Regions from separate parts of the Brenneria roseae subsp. americana genome, predicted to be linked through region 2. Evidence: predicted binding sites of a transcription regulator. Region 2 holds the regulator's gene; the other holds the start of a gene.
The links. The regulator LexA, encoded in region 2, represses DNA repair genes until DNA is damaged. The targets are predictions, from matches to a motif close to TNCTGTATGTACATACAGNA.
Positions count from the first base shown of each region.

Region 1: dinB (DNA polymerase IV) is a predicted target of LexA. The motif match lies at 3,977-3,996, and genes of this name have one in related genera.

Region 1 is NZ_QDKJ01000016.1:56,637-64,216, reverse strand. Features, by position in the region: gene gpt (xanthine phosphoribosyltransferase) at 75-533, opposite strand; gene B4923_RS17930 (hypothetical protein) at 775-1,137, shown strand; gene pepD (beta-Ala-His dipeptidase) at 1,365-2,825, shown strand; gene dinB (DNA polymerase IV) at 2,904-3,962, opposite strand; gene B4923_RS17915 (class I SAM-dependent methyltransferase) at 4,140-4,913, shown strand; gene dpaA (peptidoglycan meso-diaminopimelic acid protein amidase) at 5,314-6,036, shown strand; gene B4923_RS17905 (class II glutamine amidotransferase) at 6,007-6,774, opposite strand; gene lpcA (D-sedoheptulose 7-phosphate isomerase) at 6,812-7,393, opposite strand.
Region 2 is NZ_QDKJ01000005.1:279,247-286,826, forward strand. Features, by position in the region: gene ubiC (chorismate lyase) at 1-186, shown strand, start outside; gene ubiA (4-hydroxybenzoate octaprenyltransferase) at 202-1,074, shown strand; gene plsB (glycerol-3-phosphate 1-O-acyltransferase PlsB) at 1,153-3,624, opposite strand; gene B4923_RS08690 (diacylglycerol kinase) at 3,765-4,130, shown strand; gene lexA (transcriptional repressor LexA) at 4,240-4,848, shown strand; gene B4923_RS08700 (CsbD family protein) at 5,266-5,475, shown strand; gene zur (zinc uptake transcriptional repressor Zur) at 5,626-6,135, opposite strand; gene B4923_RS08710 (pirin family protein) at 6,249-6,947, opposite strand; gene B4923_RS08715 (LysR family transcriptional regulator) at 7,058-7,580, shown strand, end outside.

The DNA of each region.
Region 1 (7,580 bases), on a different contig from region 2:
CTCAGCGATTAGCCGACGGCCATAAACAACAATGCCCGGTCGAACCGGGCATTGAAATAGACGATAGATAGCGATTAACGGCCGGACAACGGCGGAACAAACACCACACCCATGTCCCACGGCTGTTCAATCCAGGTATCCTGCGGGATATCGACGATATAGTCGTCAACCAGCGGTTTGCCTGCGGGTTTGGCGAAAATGGTGACGAAACGCGCTTTCGGGTACATATCGCGAATCGCTTTGGCCGTGCCACCGGTATCAACCAGATCGTCGACAACGATAAAGCCTTCACCATCACCCTCTGCACGCTTGAGCACTTTCATTTCGCGCTGATTATCATGGTCATAGCTGGAGATGCAAACGGTATCAACGTGGCGGATACCCAGCTCACGAGCCAGCAAAGCGCCGGGCACCAACCCACCGCGGCTAACGGCAATGATGCCTTTCCATTGTTCGGCCGGCAGTAAACGCTGCGCCAGTTTGCGAGCCTGAATTTGCAACATATCCCAGGTTACGACGTACTTTTCGCTCATAAAATATATCCCAGCCGAATTGAAATTGGCTTAATTTGAGTCTGAGGGGGAAAAAGGTTGCGCGAGATTATAGATATCCAACGACATAAAAACCAGTATTTCTCAGCCTGACAACCGAGTTTCCACGCTATCTGCACTGTCCAAATCAAAATTTTGTGTTAAGTCAGTACAAAATGACATTGGACGATCGCAGAAGAAAAATATATTAAACACCTAAAGCGGAAACCAGACGGAGCCGACCATGACAGCACTGTATACCCTGATTCAAGATCAACTCACGGTTATTGGAACCATTTTAGTCATTGTGCTGACCGTATTGCTTTGCCTTGAACTCAGCACCCATTTCCAATCACGGTGGAAAAAACCAGAACCGTTGGAGGGAAAAATCGTACACCGATATTATCAGCCCGCGCAAAAAACGCTGACGCTGGTCGATAATTTTTACGGTTATGTCCCCGTTCCGACGCTGGAAAACGAACGGTTTATTCTGGATGTCGAAGCCAACGGCCAACGCTACCAGGTTGAAACATCCGAAACCGAGTATCGCGCCTTATCCATTGGCGATCGCATCACCATCTACCATCACCCGGATGATATTATTTAGATCGTGAGTTTTTCAGGCATATTTTTTTCCTATCAAATCGCCCATATCAGCGCCAGTTAACCTGGCGCGCTGTTTTTTGTTTTTCACGCCAATTTTCCCCGCTTCCGGGAGAAAGTGATATTCTGTTCCAACACACCATATCGAATGGCTGACCGTGATTAACTTTCCACCTGTCGCGCCAAAACGTCGGACGCAAAGACAGGCCTGCTGAAAAGGAGACGTAAATAGTGTCTGAATTGTCTCAACTTGCCCCGCAACCGCTGTGGGACATTTTTGCCAAGATCTGTTCTATTCCCCATCCGTCTTACCATGAAGAAGCGCTGGCGGCGCACATCCTTGAATGGGCGAAAGAAAAAGGCATTCATGCCGAACGCGATCGGGTAGGCAATATCCTGTTGCGCAAAGCGGCCACCTCCGGCATGGAAAACCGCAAACCGGTTGTGCTACAGGCCCATCTGGATATGGTGCCTCAGAAGAATAACGACACAGTGCATGATTTCACCAAGGACCCTATCCAACCCTATATTGATGGCGAATGGGTAAAAGCCCGTGGTACGACACTGGGCGCCGACAACGGTATCGGTATGGCGTCGGCGCTGGCGGTTCTGACGGATAACAGCGTCAAACACGGCCCACTGGAAGTCCTGCTGACCATGACTGAAGAGTCCGGTATGGATGGCGCTTTTGGTCTGCAACCAAACTGGTTACAGGGTGAAATCCTGATCAACACCGATTCGGAAGAAGAAGGCGAAGTCTACATGGGCTGTGCCGGTGGCATTGACTTCATTACCCGTTTATCACTAGTGCGTGAAGCCCTGCCAGCCGGTTATCAGACGCTGCAACTGACCATCAAAGGTCTGAAAGGCGGTCACTCCGGCTGTGATATTCATCTTGGACTGGGCAACGCCAACAAGCTGCTGGCCCGTTTCCTGTTTGAACAGGCAGATAAACTGGACCTACGTATTCTTGATCTGAACGGCGGTACGCTGCGTAACGCGATTCCCCGGGAATCCTTTGCCACGCTGGCATTGCCCGCGGCCAATGTCGATCAACTGAAAGCATTGAGCCAGGAATACCTGTCCACGCTGAAAAATGAGCTGTCAGCCGTCGAGAAAAATCTGAACATACTGGTAGAAACCAGCGAAACGAAATCACAGGCGTTAACCAAAGACAGTCGCGATCGTCTGCTGGCATTGCTGAACGCAATGCCAAACGGCGTGATCCGCATGAGTGATGCAGTAAAAGGCGTGGTGGAAACGTCATTGAACGCAGGCGTCGTCACCATGAACGAGCAGGAAGTGGAAATTATCTGCCTGATTCGCTCACTGATCGACAGCGGTAAAGACTATGTTGTCGGAATGCTCACCGCGCTGGGACAGCTGGCGGGGGCACATACCTCGCCAAAAGGCGGCTACCCGGGCTGGCAGCCGGATGCAGGTTCACAGGTTATGCAGCTGGTGCGTGAAACCTACCAGAAGCTGTTCAACAAGACGCCGAATATCATGGTGATCCATGCCGGGCTGGAATGTGGTCTGTTCAAGAAACCGTATCCGGATATGGATATGGTTTCTATCGGGCCAACCATTACCGGTCCGCATTCACCGGATGAGCAAGTCCATATCGCCAGCGTGGGACAATACTGGCAACTGCTTACCGCATTGCTGAAAGCGATCCCTGAACGCGCCTGATCGCGTGCTGGTGAGAAAAACAGAGGCGGCTTGTAAAAGCCGCTTTTTTTATGGCGAACTGTCTGTTCTACCCATTGGCTATTCCCAGTTCAGCACCAGCTGTCGTTCAATTTGCGGATCGAGCAGCGTGACATGCACCCCCACCAGACGAACCCCGCGCGCCTCTCGCCGCGCCTCCCAGGTTTGCCGCGCCAGCGTGACGAGATCCTGCTTGTTCAATACCGGCCAAACATGTTCCTGCGTCGTCTGCCGAAAGTCATCAAACTTCAGCTTTACCCCTTGCCGGGCAATATGCAGATCCGGTTTGACCCGCTTTAAACGCCGTTCAAGTTCCTGATAAAGCTGCTCGATGAGCCCTTCACATTCATGCCAGTGATGAATGTCTTTCGCCAGTGTTTTCTCAACGCCCACCGATTTACGTAATCGATCTGGTGAGATTGGCCGCTTATCGATGCCATGACAACGCTCCCACAGAACACGACCAAATTTTCCGAAACTTTTTAGCAATTCCGCCAGTTCATAGCGGCGCACATCGGCACAGGTCAACATCCCTTTTTCTTCCAGCCGTTTTGCGGTGACTTTACCTACACCGGGGATCTTTGCCAGCGGTAGCTGCAAAATAAAGGTATCCACCCGATCGGGCGGGATCACATACTGACCGTTGGGTTTATTGAGTTCGGAGGCGACTTTGGCGAGAAATTTAATGGGCGCCACGCCTGCCGATGCCGTCAGGTTCAGTTCCCTGAAAATCGCCTGACGGATCTCTTCTGCTATCAGCGTTGCCGAACCATTGCAATAGGGGCTGTCGGTGACATCCAGATAGGCTTCATCCAGAGAAAGCGGTTCAATGAGTGAGGTATAGCGGGCAAAAATGTCACGGATCTGCCGGGACGTCTCCTTGTACACCTCCATCCGGCCAGACAGCAAGGTCAGATGGGGGCAAAGACGTAACGCAGTCGCGGTGGCCATCGCGCTATGAATACCATAACGCCGCGCAGGGTAATTCGCGGTGCTGATTACGCCACGACGATCGGCGCTGCCGCCGATCGCCAGCGGGATATCGCGCAGACGCGGGTCGTCACGCATCTCAATGGCTGCGTAGAAGCAATCCATATCCACATGAATGATTTTTCGCATACGCCCTCCCGCCTTACTGTATAAAAATACAGTAAAACATAAAGGCAGACAAGTTGAGAAACCGGTCAAGGCGTTTGTTCAGCAATCAGTCGCACCCGTTTAAATACTTATATTGTCCCCGTATAAATCGCACTTTATAGTGGTTTCAGCCTTTGTCCGGGAAATAAAAAGAGAGTAATGATGGAAAATAAGCACGGCCACACCAACAGCGTTGAGAACCAATTTGGCTCGCAGGCACAAAATTATCTGACCAGTGCCGTCCATGCGCAGGGAAAAGATTTGGCGCGGCTTGCTACTTTATTAGCCCCCTTTCCCTCCGCCCACGTTATAGATTTAGGCTGCGGCGCCGGGCACGCCAGCTTCGTCGCCGCGCAGGCCGTGGCCGACGTTGTAGCATACGATCTGTCGGCACAAATGCTGGACGTGGTCAGCCAGGCGGCCAAACAGAAGGGGTTAAGCAATATTCGCGTACGGCAAGGCATTGCCGAATCCCTGCCTTTCGAGGATGCCAGCGCCGATATCATTATCAGTCGTTACTCCGCCCACCATTGGCATGATGTCGGCCAGGCGCTGCGCGAAATGAAACGGGTATTGAAGCCGGGTGGTCAAGTCATCATGATGGATGTGGTATCACCGGGTCATCCGCTGCTGGATATCTATTTGCAGACCGTTGAGAAGCTGCGCGACACCTCGCATGTACGTGACTATTCTCCCGGCGAGTGGCTGAGTATGTTCACTGAAGCGGGATTTGTGGTGCGCAATGTGACCAGCGATAGATTGCCGCTGGAGTTCAACAGTTGGATTGCCCGCATGCGCACGCCGGAGCATTTCGCCATCGCGATTCGGGAATTGCAAAAAACGCTGGCGGAAGAAGTGACGCGATATTTTGAAGTACAATCAGACGGTACCTTTGTCACCGACATTATGATGATCGAAGCCACGCGTGCGTAATTGATCGGCCATCTGGGTATATTGTGAAACGTACCAATAAAGGACAGTGGGAGTATATCATTCCGCCTTCTGCTGTCCCTGGTAGGTTCACGACTGTCGAAAAGAACGGCGTCAGCGTTGTTCGCCTCTCATTTTTACCTCGAAAATAGTTTTTTAATGGTTTTCATACTTGATTAAAATTAAGGCGATGATAATGTGAAACCGTTTTATATCCTTCGTCTTTCAGATTGCAACAATGTTACGTTTCCCTGTTTCGCCAGGGGGTTCAGGCATGAGACAGGTTTGGTTACCTTCTGACAGCAATTGAAATACATTGGTTATAAATCCGCCTAAAGGCAAAGGAATACGGAACGATAACTAACCGTATGTAGCACAGCTTTTTATTTCATCAGGATCCATAATGCAAAAAATCGCGCTGTCTTTTGCGATGTTGTTTTTTTTGCCCGCTATTGTTGTTACCAGCACAGCCAGTGAACCTGCGCCGATAACAAAAGAATTAAAACAGCAATTATTAGGCTCTCCGATCTATATTCAGATATTCAAAGAAGAGAGAGTATTAGAACTCTATGCTCAGTTAAGCGGCGAATATCGCTTATTAGAGAGTTATCCCATTTGTAAATATTCAGGCGGATTAGGGCCTAAGCGTATCGAAGGTGATTTGAAAAGCCCTGAAGGGTTCTATCAGGTTGATCTGCGCCAGCTCAAACCAGACAGCCGATATTACCGGGCAATTAATATCGGTTTCCCCAACGAATATGACAAATCGCAGGGATATTCCGGCCGGTATCTGATGATTCACGGCGAATGCGTGTCCGTTGGCTGCTACGCCATGACCAATAATTATATTGATGAAATTTATCGTTACGCTGAACAGGCACTGCTTAACGGACAGACGAAAATCGATCTGGCGATTTATCCGTTCCGCATGACGGAACAAAACATGCAGCGCCATCGCAATTCAAGCTATTACAGCTTCTGGCGCCAGTTGCAGCCGGGTTATGCGTATTTCAATCAGCACAACCAGCCGCCGGCCGTCGCGGTATTTAACGGTCAATATGTCGTTAACCCACCGCTGACGACCAGCCAGCCAGTATTAAATTACGCGTTCACCAAAGTGGAATAAGACAAATTCTCCTGGCATGATTTGATGCCAGGTTTCATTTCCAGTCAGTGGCTGCGTTGCCAGCACGGTTACGACATCATTCGGCGTCGTCTGCTGCTGAAAATCGATTTCCACATCCTGATCCAACAGCGTCGCTTTGCCAAACGGCGCCCGGCGGGTAATCCAGTACAGCTTGGTCGAACAGTATCCCATGACAAAGTGGCCGTCCGACAACAGCATGTTAAACACGCCCTTCCTGCGCAATACGTCGGCCTGTTCTGCAATATAGCGGAACACCGCCGGCCAATTACCCGGCGTGCGGGGATAGCGCTGTGACAATTGATGCAGCAGCCAGCAGAAAGCAAATTCGCTGTCGGTTTGACCGACAGGCCGAAACATCCCCGTTTTCAACGAGCGATAACCTTTCAACTGCCCGTTGTGGGCAAATGTCCAGTTTCTGCCCCATAGCTCGCGGGTAAAGGGGTGGGTGTTTTCCAGCGATACCGCGCCCCGATTGGCCTGCCGGATATGCGACACCACCGCGCAAGACTTGATGGGATAGTCCTGCACCAACCGGGCAATCGGCGAATTATAGCTTGGCTGCGGATCTTTGAAGGTACGACAACCGTTCCCTTCATAAAACGTAATACCCCAGCCGTCCCGATGCGGCCCGGTCAGACCGCCACGCTGAATCAGCCCGGTAAAACTGAAACAGATATCCGTCGGTACATTCGCACTCATCCCAAGCAGTTCACACATCTCGCCTCTCCTAACCTCCCCCGCGTGTTCGCTTTTCCTATTTGCCAGCCATCTCTTTTTCAATCAATTGAATCAGAATATGAATCGCCTTGATATGGATTTCCTGAATACGATCCGCATAACCGAAGTGGGGAACTCGAATTTCCACATCCGCCGTCCCCGCCATTTTACCGCCGTCTTTGCCCGTCAGCGTGATCACCTTCATGCGTTTTGCCTTCGCAGCCGCAATCGCTTTGATGATATTGCCTGAATTGCCTGATGTGGAGATGCCCAACAGCACATCGCCTTCACGACCCAGCGATTCAATATAACGGGAAAACACGAAGTCATAGCCGAAATCGTTGCTGACACAAGAAAGATGGCTGGGATCAGAAATGGCGATAGCCGGATAACCCGGACGGTTTTCACGGTAACGCCCCGTCAATTCTTCGGCGAAATGCATCGCATCACAGTGCGACCCGCCATTACCGCAGGAAATCACCTTCCCACCCGCTTTAAACGCATCCGCCAGTAACACCGCCGCGTTTTGAATCGATTGAATATTTGCGTCATCGCTTAAAAAGTTATTTAGCGTTTCTGCCGCTTCTTTCAGCTCGTTACGGATTAAGTCCTGATACATGGGATCCTCTCATTATGTCGTATGACATCATTCTATATTGCCATGCAGTGTAGCGGATCGCGGAAACAGCGAGAAGCGCGCAATGACACGATCGGCAGGATCGCTGACGCCAATCAGAAAACCGTGAACGGCTACCGGGTTTGTGAGTTAAGTTGTAATTGTGATGTAAATGAATTGATAAAAACAA
Region 2 (7,580 bases):
GATGAGCCGTTGGGTCGTTATCTGTTTCAGCAAGAGACGCTGACGCGTGATTATATTCATACCGGATGCTGTGCCGGTTTGTGGGCGCGGCGTTCGCGTTTGTGTCTTTCTGGCAGTCCGTTTCTGCTGACTGAACTGTTTCTGCCAGAAGCACCGCTTTATTTTACGGATAGCTGTGAAGGCTAGCCGGCAATTGAGGAGATGAGTCCGTTGGAAAGAAGTATAACGGCGGGAAAATGGCTGGCTTACTGTCGTTTGATGCGTATTGATAAGCCGATTGGTTCCCTGCTGCTGCTGTGGCCAACGCTATGGGCCTTATGGATGGCAGGTCGCGGCATACCTGAACCCTGGGTCCTGTTTGTTTTCGTCGCCGGGGTTTTTTTAATGCGTGCAGCAGGCTGCGTTATCAATGATTATGCCGATCGTCATTTTGACGGCCATGTGAAACGTACCGCTTCGCGTCCTCTGCCCAGCGGCATGGTCAGTGAACAGGCGGCAAAAGTTCTGTTTGTGATGCTGGTTCTGCTGGCGTTCAGTCTGGTGCTGACGTTGAATCGGATGACCATCTGGCTTTCCGTTGCCGGATTGGCGTTGGCCTGGGTATATCCATTTATGAAACGCGTCAGCCATTTACCGCAGTTTGTTCTGGGAGCGGCGTTTGGTTGGTCAATTCCGATGGCCTATGCCGCAGTCAGTGAAACGCTGCCGTTAACCTGCTGGCTGATGTTTCTGGCTTATATCTGCTGGACGGTTGCTTATGATACGCAATATGCGATGGTTGATCGGGATGATGATCTCAAGATCGGTATCAAATCCACAGCGATCCTGTTTGGCCGTTTTGATACGTTGATCATTGGTTTACTGCAATTGGGCACTTTGTTACTGATGGCGGCGCTGGGCTACCTTACATCGCTGGGCCCTGTCTTTTATGCCTCGCTACTGGTGGCCACCGGGCTGTTTGTTTATCAGCAACGCTTGATCGCCGGGCGGGAACGTGATGCCTGTTTCAAGGCCTTTAAAAACAATAATTATGTCGGTATGGCGTTGTTTGCCGGTGTGATATTGGGTTTGTAACGCGGGATGTTGCTGATAGATGTTGCTGATAAAACGGCGGCGATATACTTCGCCGCCGTTTTTGTCTGGCGTAAGGTGTTATTCCTGTGAATGGTTTTCCACTGCCGGCAGTGTGTCATTTTCCGTTTCCGCCGGTGAACTGGCGCTTTCAATCGTCAACCTGACTTCCGGGGTGATTAAATCGGCCAGAATATTGTAGATTGTCAAAATATCACCCTGAGCCGCTTCAAGGCTGTCGGTGATGTAGCCTTCACTGCGCAACGTCGCAACCAGCGTTGAGAAAACGGCCTTATCGAAGAATTCAGGCGCGTTGATGCCGTGCAACACGGACAGGCGTTGTGCCATGTTGCGGCTCTCTTTCTCCAGCGTTCCGCGATTGATCTCAGGATTCGCTCCCAGCAGTGACAACGTGATGGCATAGCGTTGCAGCGTTTCACGTACACCGGCCGCTAAAAGTTGCAGCGTGCGGATACGGGCCGGATTGATGAGCAAGTCGCCTTCTTTGCTGCACAACAACTGCTGACGGGTTAACTCGGCTACCAGTGTGGATATCACTTCCGGTAGCTGCTCCTTTGAATAATGCAGAAACAGTTCGGCCTTCAGCAGCGGATAAATCAGCGTCACCTGACGAACCACTTCAGCGAGCGTAATGCGGCGGTGATGAATCGCCATGCTGGCAATGAGCGACGGCAATATCAGCAGGTGCTGAATGTTATTGCGGTAATACGTCATCAACACGGCCTGTTCCCGCGGCAGAATAATAATGTCGCCGATACTGTCTTTCTCGACTTCAAATTTATCCATGCCCAGCGCGTGTTCCAGTAGCTCCTCCGCCGCCTTTTTCGGTGCGGTGATGTCTTTATGGTAAGGAACGTTACGCAGCAGTTGCAGATAACAATCCAGCTGTTCCTGCATTTGTTCTCTGGTCAGAGATCGCTGACGCGAAGCCAGCAAAGCCGTTGAGCAGAGATTCATGGCATTTGCCGCAGCGGAATTGTTGATGCGTACCATGATATCCGTAGCGATATCCTGCACGGTCGGTGTCAGCCAGCTCGGGCGCTGTGCTTCAATCGGGTCAATGGCGTCACGCCACTGCGGTACATGTTGATTCAGGTAGGTGGTTAACGGCAGCGGTTCGCCGAAGTTCACGTAACCTTGTCCGAGATTGCGTAATTTACGCAAGCCGCGAACCATCTGCATAAAGCCTTCTTTCTCTTTTGTTGCGCCGCGCAGTTCTTTCGCGTAGGTGCCGACCTCCATGACGTGCTCATAGCCGACATAGATAGGCACCAGCGTAATGGGGCGCGTACCGCCGCGCAACATGGCCTGAATAGTCATGGCCAGCGTACCGGTCTTTGGCTCCAGCAGGCGCCCTGTACGTGAACGGCCACCTTCAACAAAATATTCGACCGAGTAACCCCGGGCAAAAAGCTCGCCCAGATATTCACGGAAAATGGTGGAATACAGTTTATTGCCTTTGAAGGTACGGCGAATAAAGAACGCGCCTAAGCGACGGAAAATCGGGCCGGCGGGCCAGAAGTTCAGGTTAATGCCCGCCGCGATATGCGGGGGCACCAGCCCCTGATGATAGAGCACATAGGACAGCAGTAAATAGTCCATGTGGCTACGGTGACAGGGGACATAGACGATTTCATGTCCATCCTGTGCCAGTTGGCGTACGCGCTCGGCGTTGTGGACGTTGATGCCCTGATAGAGGCGGTTCCACGTCCAGCTTAATACACGATCCGACAGACGAACCGCTTCATAAGAGAAGTCGGCGGCAATTTCCTCCATCAGGGCAATCGCGTTTTGCTGTGCTTTCTCATGGGAGATTTTTTTGCTGCGCGCTTCGTCATCTACGGCCTTTTTGATCGCCTTGGAATCAAGCAGCTTATTAAACAGCTCCTGACGTACCGGCAGACGCGGCCCTACCGCCGCCAATCGCTGACGGGAGAAGTGCATGCGGGCGACCCGCGCCAGCTTGTGGGCGATGGTTTTGTCAGTACCGTGCTCGGTTGCCATGTAACGTAATGACACCGGGCTGGAAAAACGGACAAAGCTGTCGCGGCCCAGCCACAGTACGGCAAAGAATTTCTCGATACCGTTCAGCAACCGCAAATGCGGGGTAGCCTGATTTTGTCCTTCACGGCCGGGCGAACGACCAAACATGACGGAAACCGGCACCATTTGCACATCCAGATCGGGATTGGCGCGGTGCAAATCCAGATAGTCGTGAAACAGTTTTACCGATTTCTGTTTTGGAACGTAGTATCGGAAAAGACGGGGACCGTCATTGATAAAGACATGACTGGGCAGTTCCACTCCGCCAATGTCCACGGGCAGCAGGGGATCAGGCAAACCAAGCGTCTGACATTTTGTCCGCAGTGTCATTAAATCTGCCTGAGAATTGTAAGGCAACACATAGAGGATAGGGCGTGACGGGTCTAAACCCAGCTCAGTCACGGGATCTATGGGTATGACTTTACTTTTCACTAACAGCCCGAGTGGGAAACTCAATAATTTATAGTAAATTTTACGCCAACCTGACATAACAACTTGAAGCCTCTTGTTAGCAATGCGTCGCAAGGATACCAGAAACTGCGCTGGAGATCTGTGGTTATGAGACAACGGTTAAGTGTTAAAATGCGGGCGATCTCTTATAAGCTATTTTTATAAAAAACGGAGGATAAATGAATAAAGCAACGGGAATGACCCGGATTATCAAAGCAACCGGCTATTCCCTTAAGGGACTGAAACAGGCATGGCGGCACGAAGCGGCTTTTCGTCAGGAAACGGTGCTGACGATCGTCGGGGTGGTTATCGCCTGTCTGCTGCCCGTCACGCTGGTCGAGACGCTGTTGCTTATCGGAGCGGTCGTGTTGATCATGCTTTTTGAACTGGTGAACAGTGCGATTGAAGCCGTCGTGGATCGCGTGGGCACTGAGCATCATGAATTATCCGGCCGGGCGAAGGACATCGGATCGGCTGCCGTTTTTGTGGCTATTCTGCTCGCGGCTGTCGTCTGGGGCAGTATTCTGTGGCGGCATTTTGCATGAAGGTTGGCAGAAATTAATAAAAAACCGAGGTTTACTCACATCCCGGTTCCCAATTGGGTATGACCTGTATATACTCACAGCAAGACTGTATAAACAACCAGGGGGCGGAATGAAAGTATTAACAGCCAGACAGCAACAGGTTTATGACCTGATCCGCGATCATATTGCGCAGACCGGTATGCCGCCTACGCGTGCAGAAATTGCCCAACAACTGGGATTTCGTTCGCCTAATGCCGCTGAAGAGCATTTGAAAGCATTAGCGCGCAAGGGGGTGATTGAAATCGTATCTGGCGCATCTCGTGGTATTCGGTTGCTGATGGAAGAAGAGGCTGGCATTCCGTTGATTGGCCGTGTTGCTGCGGGTGAGCCGCTTCTGGCGCAAGAGCATATTGAATGTCATTATCAGGTCGATCCCGGCATGTTCAAACCCAGAGCGGATTTCTTACTGCGGGTAAACGGCATGTCGATGAAAGATATCGGTATTATGGATGGTGATCTGCTGGCCGTACATAAAACGCAGGATGTGCATAACGGTCAGGTCGTCGTTGCCCGTATTGAAGATGAGGTGACGGTAAAACGACTAAAAAAACAAGGGAATACGGTTCAGTTGCTGGCTGAAAACGAAGAGTTTTCTCCTATCGTCGTCGATCTGCGCGAGCAGAGTTTCTCTATCGAAGGTCTGGCCGTTGGCGTAATTCGTAACGGTGACTGGAGCTGACTTTAGGCACCCTACGCCAGGCGATAGGTTTGCCGTCCCGACATTGATTCATGCATCGCCCCGTTCCGGGGCGATGTTGTTTATCCCCTCATTCATCACTCCTTGATACCTTGCCTGCCGACGCGGTGCTCCGATCTTTTTGGGTTATACCGTTGATATATTTATTTACATTTGATGGGAGTAAATAAATATATGCGTTACTTCCTGTTTTTATGTGGTTTTTAAATTATTTCATCATTATAAAAATCATTTATTCAGACTTAGGGTCTGGTTTACATAAAATAACCAGAATTATTTACTATAATTATTTTCAAGATAAGCATTTTTATCTTATTTGATGATGAATGCTGAAATTAACGATATGGGTATAAGTAACTATTTACTTATGCCATTTTAACCTAAGTTATGGAGATTACTATGAATAAGGACCAAACCAGCGGTAACTGGAAACAGCTTAAAGGTAAAGCGAAAGAACAGTGGGGTAAACTGACTGACGATGATTTGAAGATTATCGAAGGTAAACGTGACCAATTGGTTGGCAAGATCCAGGAACGCTATGGTTACGAGCAGGAAGCTGCCGAGAAAGAAGTAAAAGACTGGGAAAGTCGTAACAAATACTTCTGGTAAGGAAAACCATCATCCCTGGCGGCATGGCAATCTTGCTGGCTGAGTCAGGATAAACTGGCATAACAAGGAACGATACCGCGGGTCTACGCGGATGCGCCAGATACACAGGGAGGTGTCTGCTGAATTAGCCCTTGCGAGTAATCGTGAGGGCTAACGCTTTTTGATCGGTATGCTGTGGTCGTGATCGCAATGATCCGTTTGTTTACATGTCGCGACTTCCTGACAGCTTTCACATAGCCCATGCGCTTCAATCACGCTGTGGCGCAAAGTAAAACCCGCCTGTTGCGCCAAATTACGGAGTGTTTCTTCCACCCCTTCAGTCTGACGTTCGGTAACCTGACTGCATCGGTCGCAGATAAAGAGTGCGGAGGTGTGACTATGATCCTCAATATGGTGACAGAGCACGTAGCTGTTGTTTGACTCGACCCGATGAATAAAACCCTGCTCCAGTAAGAAATCAAGAGCACGATAAACTGTCGGCGGTTTAGCCTGCGGTTCTGATATCCGTAAGAGATCGAGCAGATCGTAGGCGCTGATGGCACCAGACTGTTGCGCCATCAGACGTAACACTTCCAGTCGCTGTGGCGTCAGACGAACGCCGCGCTGCTGACAAATCTGTTCAGCCTGGGCAAGTAATTTGTCCTGTGTGGTTGAATCCATTGCCATATCACCCTGACGGATAGAGAAACGAAGTGCATATCTTATCACGGCTGGAGAAAAACACCGAGCCAGTGACGCCGGCTTATCAGGTGCGTTAGCGAAGACGGCGTGTGTCAGGCAACCAGGTCGATTAACAAGGCCCGCAGTGATGTTTCAGCCGTTAGAGTCAACGCCGATTCATGTTGGATAAACGCACCGTCACCACAGTGCAGCACCTGGGGGCCTGACTGTTCATGGATGCTCATGGAGCCATGAATCAACTGCAAATAAGCCCGATTGCCTTGCAGCATAATGGTCTGTTGCTCATTTTCTTGCCATTCCAGATGATGGATCCACACTTGTTGGCGGAGTTGCAAACTGCCTTGCTCGCCCTCTGGTGAGGCCAATAAACGATGGCCGGTTTTGTTCAGCGATAAGCGCTGTAGCGCATCGTTTTCTCGCGTTGGGCAAGCATCCAGCCACAGTTGCATGCGCGTCAGCGGCTTACAACTGCTGGCATTGTGCTCGCTATAGCTGATATGCGGCTGAGTCGCGAGCAGTAAAACCTCCCCCTCTTTGGCATAGATATGATGGCCGTTACTGTCGCGGTATTCCGCTTCTCCCTGGAGGACGATATTTAAAATGTCCACGGGCGGATAAGTGCGCGGCTGGAAGGAAGCGCCTGGTGTCAGCACTTCCTGATTTAGCACGCGCAGCGATGCATAGCCCAGTAATTGAGGGTCGAAGTAGTGGCCGAATGAGAAAGTATAACGTGCTTGCAACCAGCCATAGTCAGCTTGACCGCATTGCTCCGCCGCTCTTCTTATGATCATGGTGATTGCCCTGACTATTTATTTCTTAAACAAATAGTAATTGTGTGGACGCTGGATTGTTAGCTAGTTAATCTGGTCGGTATATTCAAAATTCCTGAATGAGTACGAAAATGGCTAAAGAACGGGCATTGACGCTGGAAGCCTTGAGGGTCATGGACGCGATTGATCGTCGGGGAAGCTTTGCCGCAGCGGCGGATGAGTTAGGGCGAGTGCCTTCTGCGCTGAGCTACACCATGCAAAAGCTGGAGGAAGAGTTGGATGTGGTGCTGTTTGACCGTTCCGGACACCGCACCAAATTCACGAACGTTGGCCGTATGTTGCTGGAGCGTGGACGTATTCTGCTGGAAGCGGCGGACAAGCTTACGACGGATGCGGAAGCGTTGGCCCGCGGTTGGGAAACTCACCTGACGATTGTGACCGAGGCATTGATCCCCAGTCAGCGGCTTTTTCCATTGCTCGATAAGTTATCCCTGAAGGCCAATACCCAGGTTTCCATCCTGACTGAAGTGTTAGCCGGGGCGTGGGAGCGTCTGGAACAAGGACGAGCAGATATTGTTATTGCGCCGGATATGCATTTCCGCGCGTCTTCCGAAATCAATACACGCAAACTCTATACGCTGAAGAGTGTCTATG